Regions from separate parts of the Vibrio sp. JZG120 genome, predicted to be linked through region 1. Evidence: predicted binding sites of a transcription regulator. Region 1 holds the regulator's gene; each other region holds the start of a gene.

What was found. Region 1 encodes PurR, which represses purine synthesis genes. Its sites were predicted from a motif close to TNANGNAAACGTTTNCNTNA; they were not measured.
Region 2: the regulator PurR is predicted to act here: its motif matches at 2,573-2,592, upstream of metK (methionine adenosyltransferase).
Region 3: the regulator PurR is predicted to act here: its motif matches at 2,164-2,183, upstream of pckA (phosphoenolpyruvate carboxykinase (ATP)).
Region 4: the regulator PurR is predicted to act here: its motif matches at 1,500-1,519, upstream of ihfA (integration host factor subunit alpha).

Annotation. Positions count from the first base shown of each region.
Region 1 is NZ_JBSRRK010000004.1:584,643-588,912, forward strand. It holds gene torR (two-component system response regulator TorR) at 1-506, opposite strand, end outside; gene torD (molecular chaperone TorD) at 773-1,420, shown strand; gene purR (HTH-type transcriptional repressor PurR) at 1,888-2,892, shown strand; cyclic di-GMP riboswitch class I at 3,171-3,260, shown strand; gene ACWPOD_RS11080 (TfoX/Sxy family DNA transformation protein) at 3,377-3,967, shown strand; gene ACWPOD_RS11085 (TVP38/TMEM64 family protein) at 4,083-4,270, shown strand, end outside.
Region 2 is NZ_JBSRRK010000009.1:59,832-64,101, forward strand. It holds gene ACWPOD_RS17915 (LysR family transcriptional regulator) at 1-334, shown strand, start outside; gene tkt (transketolase) at 428-2,422, opposite strand; gene metK (methionine adenosyltransferase) at 2,738-3,892, shown strand.
Region 3 is NZ_JBSRRK010000005.1:100,806-105,075, reverse strand. It holds gene gspC (type II secretion system protein GspC) at 1-472, opposite strand, end outside; gene hslR (ribosome-associated heat shock protein Hsp15) at 726-1,112, shown strand; gene hslO (Hsp33 family molecular chaperone HslO) at 1,144-2,019, shown strand; gene pckA (phosphoenolpyruvate carboxykinase (ATP)) at 2,357-3,985, shown strand; gene ACWPOD_RS11940 (AsmA family protein) at 4,179-4,270, shown strand, end outside.
Region 4 is NZ_JBSRRK010000004.1:315,421-319,690, reverse strand. It holds gene pheT (phenylalanine--tRNA ligase subunit beta) at 1-63, shown strand, start outside; gene ACWPOD_RS09900 (AEC family transporter) at 281-1,162, opposite strand; gene ihfA (integration host factor subunit alpha) at 1,696-1,992, shown strand; gene ACWPOD_RS09890 (RelA/SpoT domain-containing protein) at 2,116-2,895, opposite strand; gene ACWPOD_RS09885 (thiopurine S-methyltransferase) at 3,212-3,862, shown strand; gene purT (formate-dependent phosphoribosylglycinamide formyltransferase) at 3,936-4,270, opposite strand, start outside.

The DNA of each region.
Region 1 (4,270 bases):
AGTTCGTATTCTGCTTTGGTCAATTTTACGGGTTCGCCGTTACGGCTCAGCGCACGACGTTGAATGTCGAATGTCCACTCTCCAAAACGTACAATATGTTCTTCACTGGTTTCGTTCGCTTTCGCGCTACCGCTACGCGCTGCTGAAATACGCCACAGCAAGTTTTTAACGCGAACCAACAACTCCCTCAGTTCAAAAGGTTTTGTCACATAATCGTCAGCGCCCATTTCTAGGCCTACGATTTTATCAATGCTATCCGTGCGTCCTGTTACTAATATGATACCAATATCCGATTGGCTACGTAATTCACGAGTAAGCATCAGGCCGTCTTCACCCGGCAGGTTGATATCCAGCATGATTAGGTCTACATCACCCGCTTGCAGGACCTCACGCATTTCTGCGCCACTCTCTGCTTCGCTGACTTGGTAACCCTCATTTTGGAAATATCCCGCAAGCTTACTACGAGTTACAACATCATCTTCTACGACTAATACGTGATAGCTCATTTACACCACTTTTCTGTCTTCTTATTATCCAAGACGTATTCTATTCATAACTAGTAACATTTCTAGTCATAGATACATTAAAAAGCAAGATTTAGCGTTTTTATTGATTCAAAACAAGCTTACCCATCGCTATTAATAAACGTTAATTTTTGACCATAAAACATAATAATTATAGTTACTGCTATTCATTTTAATTGATTACACTTAGGGGATATCCCTAATTGACTTTGTGATGCACAACTTGAAGCATCATTCAGGAGCCCAAAATGCAAGAAGTGAAAGCTTTTAATGAAAAACGCGCTGAAATTTACTGGTGGTTTTCGAGCTTGTTCGCAAAAGAGCTAACAGAGAAAGAACTGGAAGCCTACCACAGTGTTGAAATTCGCAGTTTTCTAGCAGGTTTAGGTGAAAATGAGTCGCTGAAACCAGCCGTTGATAGCCTCGTTGATGCGCTAAACCGATTGCAAGATCGTGAAGACGCTCAATTGGAGCTTGCTGCTGACTTTTGTGAACTGTTTTTGAAGACAGAAAAATATGGCGCTCTTCCTTACGCATCGATGTACATCGGTGAATCAGGTTTGCTGAATGACAAGCCAGCCGAGGAAATGGAAAAGTTGATGGCAGAATTTGGCGTTCAAGTAGATGAAAATCTAAAAGAGCCTGCGGACCACTTAGCCGTTGAACTCGACTTTCTCGGCAACATGATTATCCGCTCAAACGAACTTGAGCAAGAAAAACACATGGAAGAAGCCTTCGTTAAACAAAACGACTTTATCCAGCAACAGTTGATGTCTTGGTTACCTCAGTTTGCAGACAAATGTAAACAATTCGACGAATTTGGGTTCTACTCGAGCGTCGCGAAACTATTAGTTGCATTTTGTAAACTAGACAGCGCTTACCTTATTGGGGAATAATTGCCGCCTATTTTTTAAGGAGCCCGCCTATCGGGCTTCCTGTATACCTGAAATAACTGAATGTAAGTAAGTTGGGTATATTATTCGTTTGCCTTAACTTAGCTCAAAGACGCTTGGTTATTTAGCAGTCAAAATGTGACTTCAAATACACAAATCTCTTGCTGAAAACATTGCTAGTCAGTCCACATAGGGCTAAAATGTGAGCGCAAACGATTAAATATGATTTATATGTAAACCGCTGAAATATAGCGGTTTTTGTGTTTTTTAACAGGTTGATGGCAATTTCTCATCAGATAGAAAAAAGATAAAATTCATCGACCGATGCTGCTACGTACCCTTTTGTCGTACTTGGACCAACCGCTGCCGAAACACTTAGCGCCAACCTTAGATTGCTGGGTGTAAAACCATTAGAGCATCAGGTACATCCAACACGACATATTTCAGTAGCTCGATACAGGACACCATTTATGGCCACTATAAAAGACGTTGCTCGCTTAGCCGGCGTTTCCACTACGACAGTTTCGCACGTTATCAATAAAACGCGTTTCGTTGCAGAAGCAACGCAAGAAAAAGTAATGAAAGCCGTGGACGAGTTGAATTACGCGCCAAGTGCGGTTGCACGCAGCCTAAAGTGCAACTCAACTCGTACTATTGGCATGTTAGTAACGCAGTCAACCAACCTATTCTTCTCAGAAGTGATTGACGGGGTTGAGAGCTACTGTTACCGCCAAGGCTACACTCTGATTCTGTGTAATACGGGTGGGATTTACGAAAAACAACGCGATTACATCCGTATGCTGGCTGAAAAACGTGTTGATGGCATCCTAGTGATGTGTTCTGACTTAACCGAAGAGCTTAAAGAGATGCTTGACCGTCATGCCGACATTCCTAAAGTGGTCATGGATTGGGGTCCAGAAAGCTCACAAGCGGACAAGATCATGGATAACTCAGAAGAAGGTGGCTACATCGCAACCAAACATCTGATCGACAATGGCCATACTGATATTGCTTGTCTAAGCGGTCATTTTGAAAAACTTGCTTGCCAAGAGCGCATTGCAGGTTTCCGTCGCGCGATGAGCGAAGCAAACCTAGCTGTAAATGAAGATTGGATCCTTGAAGGTAACTTTGAATGTGATACGGCCGTATTAGTCGCAGATAAAATTACAGCAATGGACAAACGTCCGACAGCGGTATTCTGTTTTAACGACACAATGGCTCTGGGCCTAATGAGCCGCCTACAACAAAACGGTATCAAAGTTCCTGATGATATTTCAGTGATCGGCTACGACAACATCGAGCTTGCGGAATACTTCTCTCCACCGTTAACCACTATCCACCAACCTAAACGTCGTGTGGGTAAAAATGCGTTCGAGATCCTACTTGAGCGAATCAAAGATAAAGAACACGAAAAGCGAATTTTCGAAATGCAACCTGAGCTTGTAATTCGAAACACCGTGAAGAAAATGAACTAAAATTCGCCAGATATAACGATGTCAAATAAGCGCTCTAAAAGGGCGCTTATTTTTTGTCTCTAAATAACTTTCCCCTGACTTAGGTTTGTTAGACAAAAAATCTCTAAGTCTCTGTTTTATATGTAGGTAAATCACACTCCCTCACAACCTCGAGATCATCCCGCCTTATTCTCAAATATGCACAAATATGCGCTTGTCGACACTTTTTATTGAACCAGAATCACACTTTTACGGGTAAAACGTGATGTTAATTCAATATACGAAGTATGCTCATTCTGTCACGCACAGGGCAAACCATTCGAAAGGGTGGGACGCAAAGCCTCCGGCCTGAACCATAGTACTATATGGAAGGTAGCGGGGTTACCGATGGCAAGTGTGCAAGCGATGACTTTACCCTGTAATGACATTGCTTTTGCGCATGTTTGCTACTCTCTCGGACCTGACTTTTGGTGGCGTAATATTAATTACACCGAGATAACAAAACATGGATAAACCGATACTCAAAGACTCTATGAAGCTATTTGAGGCACTTGGTAATATCAAGTCGCGCTCAATGTTTGGTGGCTTCGGACTATTCGCTGATGAAACAATGTTTGCACTAGTTGTAAATAATCAGCTTCATATAAGAGCAGACCAACAAACTTCATCTGACTTCGAGAAACAAGGGCTAAAGCCTTACGTTTATAAAAAACGTGGCTTCCCAGTCGTTACTAAGTACTACGCAATTTCCAACGATTTATGGGAGTCTAGCGAACGCTTAATCGAAGTAGCTAACCAATCGTTGAAAAAGGCAAAGCTTGAAAAAGAACAGCAAGCAACTACAAAGCCTAATCGCTTAAAAGATTTGCCTAACTTACGACTGGCAACTGAACGCATGCTGAAAAAAGCAGGCATTGAGTCAGTAGAAAAACTGGAAGAGGAAGGTGCACTTAACGCTTATAAAGCGATAAGAGATACGCACTCTGCAACCGTCAACATTGAGCTGTTATGGGCACTAGAAGGTGCTATTAACGGTACTCATTGGAGCGTTGTACCTCAAGCTCGCCGAGATGAGTTGATGAATGGCCTCCAATAAAAGTCGGCCTTAAAAACTATCTTGTAAAACCGCAGTCTAATCTGCGGTTTTTTTGTGAAATTTTTTCGACTTTCATTCTGTCTTATTACATATATCCCAAATTGGAATCATAAATATGAATAAGAAACTGATATTAGGCCTAATCCTGGTCGCGATCATTATCTTTTTAGGCGTTAACTTTAGTCAGTATTTAACGTTGGAAAATGCAAAAGCACAACAAGAAGCGCTGACCACATACATCGATCAGAACTTTGTTTTTTCGGCAGCTATTTACTTTTTTGCCTACATTGCAATTACCGCTTT
Region 2 (4,270 bases), on a different contig from region 1:
CGATTTTGGCTCGGTACAAGAAAATGGATTGATGCTCACACACCCTCAACACGGTGAGTTCTTTTTAGAGCCATTTGTGAGTCGCTTATACAGCGACAACATCGCAATGCAGATCGACAGCATCGCGAATGGTCATGGTATAGGACTGCTGCCAACTTGGACAGCAAGCGGCTACGAGAAACATCATCCGGGTCGAATCACACCTTGCTTAGAAGGTTGGCTTTCAGAGCCCATCTCCATTAACTGCTATACGCCTGCAGGAAGACCACCACTGCGCTTATCCGTACTTTTAGACTGTATTCACCAAAGCATTCCACAAGGTTGGAAAACCTGACAAAAAACAAAAAGGCCATCGCAATGATGGCCTTTCCAACTTTAGTATCTAACAGTCGTCCTTTACGTTCGGACTATTGAGACAATCTAGCAGTTACGCTAGCAATTCTTTTGCTGTGTTCACTACGTTTTCAGTCGTGAAGCCAAACATCTCGAATAGTTGACCAGCAGGTGCAGATTCACCAAATGTCGTCATGCCGATGATGCGACCATCGAAACCAACGTACTTGTACCAGAAGTCTGCGATGCCCGCTTCGATAGCGATGCGTGCTGTTACGTCTGATGGCAATACTGCTTCACGGTAAGCGGCGTCTTGTTTGTCGAATGCATCCGTTGATGGCATTGAAACAACGCGTACTTTCTTACCTTCTGCCGTTAGTTGAGTCGCAGCTTCTACTGCTAGCTCAACTTCAGAACCTGTTGCGATAAGGATTAGCTCTGGCTTGCCTTCGCAATCTTTCAGGATGTATGCACCTTTCGCGATGTTCGCTACTTGCTCAGCTGTACGATCTTGTTGCGCTAAGTTTTGACGAGAGAAGATAAGTGCTGTTGGTGCATCTTTACGTTCAATCGCTAGTTTCCATGCTACGGCAGACTCAACCTGGTCACACGGACGCCATGTACTCATGTTTGGCGTTACGCGTAGAGATGCCATTTGCTCAACAGGTTGGTGAGTTGGGCCATCTTCGCCAAGACCGATCGAATCGTGCGTGTACACTTGGATGTTCTGAATTTTCATCAGCGCAGCCATACGCATTGCGTTACGAGCGTATTCCATGAACATTAGGAATGTCGCACCGTAAGGAACGAAACCACCGTGCAATGCGATACCGTTGATGATAGCAGTCATACCGAATTCACGTACACCGTAGTGGATGTAGTTGCCAGAGAAGTCCTCCGTTTCTAGAGACTTAGAACCAGACCACATGGTCAGGTTAGAAGGCGCTAGGTCAGCAGAGCCGCCCATGAATTCAGGAAGCATTTGACCAAACGCTTCTAGTGCATTTTGCGATGCTTTACGTGATGCAATGTTCGCTGGGTTTGCTTGAAGATCAGCAATGATTTGGTTCGCTTTTTCTTCCCATTCCGCTGGAAGTTCGCCGTTTAGACGACGTTTAAGCTCTGCTGCTTCTGCAGGGTAAGCTGCTGCGTATGCTTCGAACTTTTCATTCCAAGCCGCTTCTTTCGCTGCACCTGCTTCTTTTGCATCCCACTCAGCGTAAACATCTGCCGGGATCTCAAATGGGCCGTACTCCCAACCTAGGTATTCGCGAGCCGCTTGGATCTCATCGTGACCTAGTGGTGCACCGTGACAGTCGTGCGAACCAGACTTGTTAGGAGAACCGAAACCGATGATTGTCTTAGTACAGATTAGAGTCGGGCGAGGATCCGCTTTAGCCGCTTCAATCGCTGCGTTGATTGCTTCAGGATCGTGACCGTCTACCGCTGGGATTACGTGCCAGCCGTAAGCTTCGAAACGCTTAGGTGTATCGTCAGAGAACCAACCTTCAACGTGACCGTCGATAGAGATACCGTTGTCATCCCAAAACGCGATCAGTTTGCCTAGACCTAGCGTACCTGCTAGAGAGCATGCTTCGTGCGAGATGCCTTCCATTAGACAGCCGTCACCCATGAACACATACGTAAAGTGGTCAACGATGTCGTGGCCTTCTTTGTTGAACTGTGCCGCTAGTGCTTTCTCTGCGATAGCCATACCAACAGCATTAGTGATGCCTTGGCCAAGAGGACCCGTTGTTGTCTCGATACCAGGCGCGTAACCGTACTCTGGGTGACCTGGGGTTTTTGAGTGCAATTGACGGAAGTTTTTCAGATCGTCAATAGATAGCTCATAACCGCTTAAGTGCAGTAGAGAGTAAATAAGCATTGAGCCGTGACCGTTTGACAGCACAAAGCGATCGCGGTCGGCCCACTCTGGGTTTGAAGGGTTATGGTTTAGGTGAGAGCGCCAAAGAACTTCAGCGATATCAGCCATACCCATTGGTGCGCCTGGGTGGCCTGAGTTAGCTTGTTGAACACCATCCATGCTTAGAGCACGAATTGCATTGGCAAGATGTTTACGAGACGACATGTCTGCTCCTGAGTACATTAAGCGAAACGAAAAGTAGGTCATAATTCTCTCAAAGCCCTGTTGGGTGTGCAAACGTTTTCCAGTCCAAAACCTCACAAATATTGCACCTTTCGCGCCAAATCGTTCGAAGTTCTTAAAATTATCAATAAATCAGGCAAACGTTTGGTTATAACAAAAACCAAAAAAGAGCTTGTAATTCGAGCAATCAAATTTAGAATAGACGTCTAGATGTAGATACACCTACAAAAATTAGTATTAATTTGCGCTGGAGAGTTTATCATTCCCCAGTTTTAAACCAGATATAGTGGAGCTAACATGGCTAAGCACCTGTTTACTTCTGAGTCAGTATCAGAAGGTCATCCAGATAAAATTGCAGACCAGATTTCTGATGCGGTTCTTGACGCGATTCTAGAGCAAGATCCAAAGGCTCGTGTTGCATGTGAGACTTACGTTAAAACCGGTATGGTAATGGTGGGTGGTGAAATCACGACTTCAGCATGGGTAGACATCGAAGAGTTAACTCGTGAAACCGTTCGTGAAATCGGCTACGTACATTCAGATATGGGCTTTGACGCAGATTCTTGTGCGGTACTAAACACAATCGGTAAACAGTCGCCAGATATCAACCAAGGTGTTGATAAAGCTGACCCTAAAGAACAAGGTGCAGGCGACCAAGGCATCATGTTTGGTTACGCTTGTAACGAAACTGAAGTACTAATGCCAGCGCCAATTACTTACTCTCACCGTCTTGTTCAAAAGCAAGCAGAAGTTCGTAAAAACGGCACACTACCTTGGTTGCGTCCTGATGCAAAATCTCAGGTAACATTCCAATACGATCAAGGTAACATCGTTGGTATCGATGCGGTTGTTCTTTCAACTCAACACTGTGATTCAATCTCAACTTCAGACCTGCGTGAAGCGGTAATGGAAGAGATCATTAAGCCAGTGCTACCTTCTGAGTGGATCAACAAAGAAACAAACTTCTTCATTAACCCAACTGGTCGCTTCGTAATCGGTGGTCCTATGGGTGACTGTGGTCTAACAGGTCGTAAGATCATCGTAGATACTTACGGCGGCGCAGCTCGTCACGGTGGCGGTGCGTTCTCTGGTAAAGATCCATCAAAAGTTGACCGTAGTGCAGCATACGCAGCACGTTACGTAGCGAAAAACATCGTAGCGGCTGGCATGGCTGACCGTTGTGAGATCCAACTTTCTTACGCAATCGGTGTTGCTGATCCAACGTCTATCATGGTGGAAACGTTCGGTACTGAGAAAGTATCTCACGACATCATCATTGAAGCAGTTCGTCAATTCTTCGACCTACGTCCATACGGCCTACAAGAAATGCTTAACCTTCTTCAACCTATCTACAAGAAGACAGCGGCTTACGGTCACTTCGGTCGTGAAGAATTCCCGTGGGAAGCGACAGACAAAGCTGCACTTCTACGCGATTTCGCTGGCATCAAATAATCAAGCCAAGCAAGAATCAATCAAGCCCTCGCCTATGGCGGGGGCTTTTTATTTTCAGCAACGTTTATCCAGCCATTTCAGCTCATACCGCCCTGCCCCACAAAGCAGTCCTGTTTCTCCCTCATTTTTATACCGAATAAATTTTAAGCAATTATTTGTAAATTATCCCATCTCCGCCAATAGTTAAAATATTGTTAATTCCAATTTAAATAGAGACGTCGGATGCTGGCGACTGTGGAAGCAACACTTAAGTAAAGACATGAGTCAGGCATCTTTATGGCCGATACCAAACTAAGCCAATGCTCAGATGTAAACTTGAAAAAGTCGCTTCAAGTTTGACTGAACAAAAACCGCTGTCAGTTGGTATAAGCGGATAAT
Region 3 (4,270 bases), on a different contig from region 1:
CTTTTAGTGTCGCACGCGTACCTTCAATTTCTTCACCTAAACCATACGTTGCTTGCTTGCCACGGTTGGCAATGACAGCAAGGCTGGTATTCGCATCACTGCTTGCAACCGCGCCAACCAGTGTAAGGTTAAGGCGCGTCTTAGGGGCGTCTTTAACAACAGGTTGTTCTACAACTGCAGGCTTTTGTTCAGTGAATTTACCGAATAGGTTGGCATTCTGAAGGGCATTAAAATCTATCGCGTCGCCTTTATTGCTCGCAACAACGCTGCTCGTCGATGGACGCCATTGCGGCACTTCCGACGATTGAGGTATGGCTAACCATACAATTTTGCCAAGTATCCATCCGGTTATTGCAATAAACAGACAGGTGAGCAACAAGCTAAGTTTGGCTTGAATTGTATAATTATTGGACTTGATCTGAGCCAGTAGCGGTCTGCTTGATAATCCTGCACTTAGCTCTAAACGTTTCACTGAATGGATTCCTTTATTCTAACGTTCGTCATTTAAGCTATAACAATAGCTATCGACTTTAAATTGCTAAATTTGCAATAAAATTATTACTCAACAAAGAGCAGTGAACTATATCACAAGTTGTCTTTCATACCTTTTTCTTATGCAGTTTTTGCCAACTCCCTTGAAAAAAATACGCCTTGACTCCATCTGTAGGTGAATAATCCATCACTCATTGCCATATTCGGGCAGTGATTAGATAGCGTAGTGTTCTATGAGTTCCCTAAATGAAGCCGTTAGGCTAGATAAATGGCTATGGGCCGCAAGATTTTATAAAACCCGCTCTATCGCTCGTAACATGGTCGATGGTGGTAAAGTCCACTATAATGGCCAACGAAGCAAACCGAGTAAAATCGTTGAAGTGGGCGCCGAAGTAAGACTTCGTCAAGGCAACGAAGAAAAAACGGTGATCATCGAAAAAATTTCTGATCAACGCCGAGGCGCTCCCATCGCACAGACCTTGTATCGCGAAACTAATGAAAGTATAGCGAAACGTGAGGAACACGCGACTCAACGTAAGCTTAATGCCCACAACCCAAGTCCAGAACGCCGCCCAGATAAAAAGCAGCGCAGAGACATCATTAAGTTCAAACACCAATAAAAGCCGGAATTACCAACGAGGAAAGCACTCCATGGCAAATAATGTTTTAAACCGCTACCTATTCGAAGATCTTTCAGTACGTGGCGAGTTGGTACAATTGGATGAAGCGTACCAACGTGTTATCTCCAGCAAGGAATATCCGGCAGCAATAGAGAAACTGCTGGGTGAGCTACTCGTTTCAACCACTCTTTTAACTGCCACTCTTAAGTTCGAAGGCTCAATCACCATTCAGCTACAAGGCGACGGCCCTGTATCTCTTGCCGTTATCAACGGTGACCACAAGCAACGCGTTCGTGGCGTGGCTCGCTGGGAAGGCGATATTGCCGATGATGCAAGCCTCCACGATCTCATGGGCAAAGGTTACCTCGTTATCACTATCGAACCGAAAAACGGTGAGCGTTACCAAGGTGTCGTTGGATTAGAAGGTGATACTCTAGCCGACGTACTAGAAGGCTACTTCGCAAACTCAGAGCAGCTAAAAACGCGCCTATGGATACGCACGGGCGAGCACGAAGGTAAAGCCCACGCAGCAGGCATGTTGATTCAAGTAATCCCTGATGGCACTGGTTCACCAGATGATTTCGAGCATCTAGAGCAACTGACTGACACGGTAAAAGATGAAGAGCTATTTGGTCTAGAAGCTAACGAACTACTATACCGCCTATATAACCAAGACAAAGTGCGCCTTTACGAACCGCAACCTGTCGAATTCCATTGTGGCTGTTCTCGTGATCGTAGTGGTGCCGCTATCATCACCGTTGAGAAAGCTGAAATTTATGACATTTTGGCTGAAGTAGGATCCGTTTCTTTACATTGTGATTACTGTGGCACGACCTATACGTTCGACGAAGCAGAAGTCACCGAGCTATATGCACAAGCTTCTGCGGACAAGAAAACCCTGCATTAATTTACATAGCTTATCAAGCACGTAATTTACCCTACAAAATGCCAGCTTAATGCTGGCATTTTTGTGATCAACCCCTCGTAATGCCTCGCTTCAAGCGTAATAAAACAACTGCTTAATTTTAAACAATTAATAATGATTTTGCCCTAGCGCAAAGGATTGCGTGCACGATAAACTATTCCCACCAATATGTGACGGGTTACCTAAAACCTTATTGAAATCATGGATAAATTTTGAGCTATCTCCCTGTTTTCTCCCCGCCCCGTTGCTAGCATGGTGAGCAGATTAAAATTAAAACATTCTTACAAAATCCCTACAAAAATCCTTATAAGGAGCACCTATGACCGTTATGGAACATACTAAGGCTGCAACACTTGATCTAACCAAGCACGGACTGCATAACGTTAAAGAGGTTATTCGCAACCCTAGCTACGAAATGTTGTTTGAGGAAGAAACGCGTGAAGACCTAACAGGTTATGAGCGTGGCGTGGTTACTGAACTAGGTGCGGTTGCCGTTGACACTGGCATCTTTACTGGTCGCTCACCAAAAGATAAATACATCGTCAAAGACGCTACGACAGAAGAACATATGTGGTGGACGTCTGATCAAGTGAAAAATGACAACAAACCAATCACTCCAGAAGTGTGGGACGAGCTGAAAGAACTGGTCACAAACCAGCTTTCTAACAAGCGCTTGTTTGTTGTTGACGGTTACTGTGGTGCAAACCCAGATACGCGTTTGAGCATTCGTGTTATCACGGAAGTCGCATGGCAAGCGCACTTCGTTAAAAACATGTTTATCCGCCCAACAGAAGAAGAATTGACAACATTTGAACCAGACTTCGTGGTAATGAATGGCGCAAAATGCACTAACCCAAAATGGGAAGAGCAAGGTCTGAACTCAGAAAACTTCACCGTATTTAACCTAACCGAGCGCATGCAACTTATCGGTGGTACTTGGTACGGCGGTGAGATGAAGAAAGGCATGTTCGCAATGATGAACTACTTCCTTCCATTAAAAGACATCGCATCAATGCACTGTAGCGCTAACATGGGTAAAGACGGCGACGTAGCGGTATTCTTTGGTCTCTCTGGTACGGGTAAAACCACACTATCGACTGATCCTAAACGTGCGCTAATTGGTGATGATGAGCACGGTTGGGATGATGACGGCGTTTTCAACTTCGAAGGTGGTTGTTACGCGAAAACCATCAAGCTATCGAAAGAAGCGGAGCCAGACATCTACAACGCAATTCGCCGTGATGCACTGCTAGAAAACGTAACGGTACGTAGCGATGGCTCTATTGACTTTGATGATGGTTCGAAAACAGAAAACACTCGTGTTTCTTACCCTATCTACCATATCGACAACATTGTTAAGCCAGTATCAAAAGGCGGTCACGCGAATAAAGTGATCTTCCTATCGGCGGACGCATTTGGTGTGCTACCTCCAGTGTCTAAATTGACACCTGAGCAAACGAAGTACCACTTCCTATCTGGCTTTACTGCAAAACTGGCAGGAACAGAGCGTGGTATTACTGAGCCAACGCCAACCTTCTCTGCATGTTTTGGCGCAGCGTTCCTAACGCTTCACCCAACTAAATACGCAGAAGTACTGGTTAAACGTATGGAAGCAGCAGGCGCTGAGGCTTACCTAGTGAACACAGGTTGGAACGGCACTGGCAAACGTATCTCGATTCAAGATACGCGCGGAATTATTGATGCGATTCTTGATGGTTCGATTGAAGATGCACCAACTAAGCACATTCCTATCTTCAATCTTGAAGTACCGACTTCACTACCAGGTGTGGATCCAAGCATTCTAGACCCTCGTGACACGTACGTTGATCCACTTCAGTGGGAAAGCAAAGCGAAAGACTTGGCTGAACGCTTTATCAATAACTTTGATAAATACACGGACAATGCGGAAGGTAAATCTCTGGTTGCCGCTGGCCCTCAGATTGATTAAGTCGAGTAACAACGACATCGCGTAAACCACAGTGATAAGTGGGCAGCCACTTATCACTTTTACGTAGACCAAGTTACAAAAAAACCACTTCAAGCCCCTCTTTTGAGGGGCTTTTTATTGAATACCGCAGAATATTGATACAAGCTAAAGCCTATCTAGTTTTATTTAATAGCAAACGTAGGTTCTAGCAGGGATGAAAACAGCGCGTCGAGTTCTAATTCTGTTACTGGTTATCTTAGTTGCCATTCCGGCCACTACGATTGCGCTGTTAACAACATCTTACGC
Region 4 (4,270 bases), 270 kb from region 1:
GGTGCGGTAGACGCTATCGTTGCTCACGTTTCTGAGAAGTTTGGTGCTGCTCTACGTGACTAAGCGTTAGACGAACTATCTCTCTTAAGAAACTAAAAACCCTGTCAAATCGGCAGGGTTTTTTTATGTTGAGCATTATCTTATTGTGATTCACGTACTAGGCCGTTTACGTCACCTGCTACAACCTCAAAAATCTGGACCAAACTTGAGGTAACGCTTAATCGAGATTTGGCATATATCGTTTTTCAGCCAACAGACGCTAACGTTAGCTTATTGGCAGCTAGGCAGCGAGTGAGAGGGTATAGCTAAGCAGAAGTGGCAGCGTAAGAATACTGAAAAAGTTGCCAAATAGTACCATTGACGCCACTTTCATGGGCTCTATATTCAGCCTTTCCGCAAATAGGTAATTCATGACGGCTGGTGGCAGCATTGTGAAGAGTACCATCATTTGCAATTGCATCGTTGGAAGGGGAATTAACCAATAAATAAGTGCAAATGCAACCGCCCCAGTTGCAAGCGACTGCACGGTACACAATACACCAACCTTTAAACCGTCCACTCTTAAATGACACATTTGCGCCCCCAGGGATAAAAGCATCACGGGTACTGCCGCTTGGCCAAGTAGAGCAGTCGCTTCGTATAAAGGTGCCCATACACCCACATTTGACACGTTGAGAAACAGAGCCAACGACGCAGCTAAAAAGATTGGCATCTTGACTATTTGCTTAAAAGGGTTGCCATTACTAAGTAGCATTACACCTAAACTAATGTGCAAGCATGCTGACACGACAAATAGCAGTACTGCTGAGGATAGCGCAATTTCTCCAAACGTATAGGTAAACAAAGGAATAGCAAGGTTTCCGCTATTGCGAAACATATGTGGTGGTGCCCAGGTTTTAAACGACAGTGACGTCAATCGACATACTGGGATCATGAGTAGTGCGGGAACCAAAACCGCGACAATTGCTGCAAAAAGGAGTGGTCCCTGATTCGAGTCTAACGGCATGTTAACGAGCGAAGAAAACACCAGCGCAGGTGTGAAAACCTCAATGTTAATGCGGTTGATTGGACGAAAGTCAGGCTTGATGTAACGACCTACCAAATAGCCGACGCCGACAAGAGCAAAAACAGGGAAAAGAATATTTATGATTTGATTAATCATGGTCGCCTAGATGAAGTGTAAGGAGCTAATGTGGAGATACACGAAGAACCACATTATCAACCTTTATATATTGCGTCATCGCTGAACAGTGAGAAGCGTGGGTTTAATCAAGCTTTCTAAGCACAGTTGCAAAGCCAGGTGGTCATACCATTTAGTTCAATTGTTACGTATCGAGTTACATACAAATCACTGAATTTACGACAAGTTCTATGTCAAGTGTCTGTTAAATAACCAATCTCTGATATTTTTATTAAATAGTGATTAATGTTGATATTTAAACTACTTTTAGTTTTATCAGCTGGATGTTTTTCCTATTAAAGAGAAAACAAAAACAAAAATATCAAAATGTTGGCGTTTAACAATAATTTACATAGTGCTATTCCTTTTGTTCGCCAAGAAAAAAGTTGGCGAAAATCATAAGCTTGTCATACACTTCCTGATGTAACCCCGATATGTTGTTGAATTGGTAGGGTAAAACTGCTCTGGCGCTACACTAACGTAGCATTGTTTAACATAGCTTTGAGGAAAGTTTTATGGCGCTCACAAAAGCCGAACTGGCAGAAAACCTGTTTGATAAATTAGGATTTAGTAAGCGGGACGCCAAGGAAACGGTGGAAGTGTTCTTTGAAGAGATTCGTAAGGCACTGGAAAGTGGCGAACAGGTAAAACTGTCAGGTTTTGGTAACTTTGATCTTCGTGACAAGAATGAACGACCTGGTCGTAACCCGAAAACCGGTGAAGATATTCCAATTACTGCTCGACGTGTAGTGACTTTTCGCCCGGGTCAGAAGTTAAAAGCTCGTGTAGAAAACCTGAAGAAAGTACAGTAAGCCGAATAAATGGATCACGCTAAGGCGTGGTCTTTTTTTTGCGTAAAACTTGTGTCGCATATAAACGAAAACCACCGCAATGCGGTGGTTTTTCTGTTTTTGAGTATATCTTAATGATATGGGTTACGCTGCTTCTAGGTGCGTTGTTAAGTATGGTTGCCATGCTTGTTGGTACAAGTTTTTAGACTGTGCACGCATGTTGCGAATAGAAGCGAGTTCTAGTTCGCTTAGTTCGCGTTTCTCCATCATCGCTTGGCGTTCTAGTTTCTGGATTTTTTCGTATAGGTCGTGTTCAGGACCGCTTTTCACATCTGCGATGGCTTTTAAGTGCAGTTGAACTTCGGCAACTAGATTTGTCTTTGGTAAACGAACGAGTAAGTTCAAGTCTCTATAGCCTGAAGGACCAGGTTTTTTGAAGCGATTTTTTACTTTAACAATTGTTGTTTCACGCTCTAAGGTTTCATAAATGGAGACTAAGCTCGCGACGTCTTCAGCAACAATCGTGGCACGGGCTAGGTCAGTAATGCGTTCGACTTTTCCATCTAACTCCAAAGCTATTTTTTCTTCTGCTCGTTGTTTGGACTTTACGCCTGCGAAGTATGGCTGAGCATCATTAAGAAGTGCGGTACTTTTACAGATAGTTTCAAGCTCAAATTGTGCTTGGTGAGCTTTGCTGTAAAGAATGTCGAAGTCAGTGTATGGCTGAGTTGGAGTTGCGTCGATTGACTGAATACCATACAAGCCGCTAAGGCTATGTTTAAAGAGTTTCGAACAAACTTCGTTTTGACTTGTTGAACGATTTTGATCGCCACTCGGCGCTGGGGTAATTGGAAGTGCGGCAAATGCCGGTGCACGGCTAAGTACCAAAAGCATCAATGCTGTAGTACGAAGAAATAAGCTCATTCACTCTCCTTAACTTGCTTGTACTTAGAAAATAGGGAACATAAAGGTCGCTAAGTTCGGCAAATCAGGTACTAACTTATTAATGGGGTCATTACGAAAGATTCCAAGGTTTCAGTTTTGTCTTGAAGTGGAATCGTGCGTTAGATCACCATTTCTCTTTTCTTTATTCTGTTTATCAGATAAAGGCGTGGTTCCTATAAGAACGTTTACATCCTATCACCGCTGTATTAACCAAAGATGAACGGCATAGACAAATTGAAAAAAATCGTTAGTCTTACTTCTCAAAATGAAAATCAGCCGACAAGTAGAAAGTAAAATGAGAGACCAAGAGTTTTGGCATAATAAATGGGCCAGTAATCAAATCGGATTTCACTTGGAAGATGTAAACCCGCTATTACCTGCATATTGGCAACACACAAACCCAAAGCGTGAAGACAAAGTGTTAGTGCCTTTGTGTGGAAAGTCAGAAGACTTGATTTGGTTAGCGATGAAGCATGATTCAGTTGAAGGTGTTGAGCTGAGCCATATCGCTGTTCGTGCCTTTTTTGCTGAACATTTTTATACGCCAACCGTGACGCCTGTTAATGGTATGCACGAGCTTTATCAATTTGATGAGCTCTCTATTTATACTGGGGACTTTTTCACTGCACCAGTATCTCAAGCCGATATCATTTATGATCGCGCCGCGTTGGTTGCTTTACCGCAAGATATGCGAGAGGAGTATGTAGAGCGTCTCAAGCAACTTTTGAATCCAGGCGGTCGTATTTTGCTTGTTACACTCAACTATCCTCAAGAAGAGATGGCGGGGCCTCCATTTAGCGTGCCAGTTGAAGAGATTGAGCAGTTATTTTCAGGTTACAAAGTTACCTGTTTGAACGTAGATGAAGCTGATGAAAACCATCCTAAAATTGCGAAAAAAGGCTTAAGTCGCTTCTCTGAAGAAGTGTACTTAATCGAGAGTGAATAGGTTTTCCTCGGTTTGGAAAACGAAATAGCGCAGCAATTTGAGCTGCGCTATTTTTTGTAGGAGCGGAGCTCGTTTAATATGTGATATTCACTTTTGATGCACTTTCAACAGCATCTTGAACGGCTTCTTCGGTGGTTTTTCGTCGCGTAAGGACAACACCTAAACGACGGCGACCATCGATTTCTGGCTTGCCGAATAGACGAACTTGCGTTTGAGGTTGAGCTAAGGCTTTGGTTAGGTTGTCAAAGCGAATGTTTGTGGAAGTCCCTTGACCAAGAATAACGGCCGACGCAGATGGGCCATATTGTACGATATTATTAATCGGCATTCCGGTAAATGCACGTACGTGGAGAGCAAACTCTGACATTTCCTGAGAAATCATAGTGACCATGCCTGTATCGTGTGGGC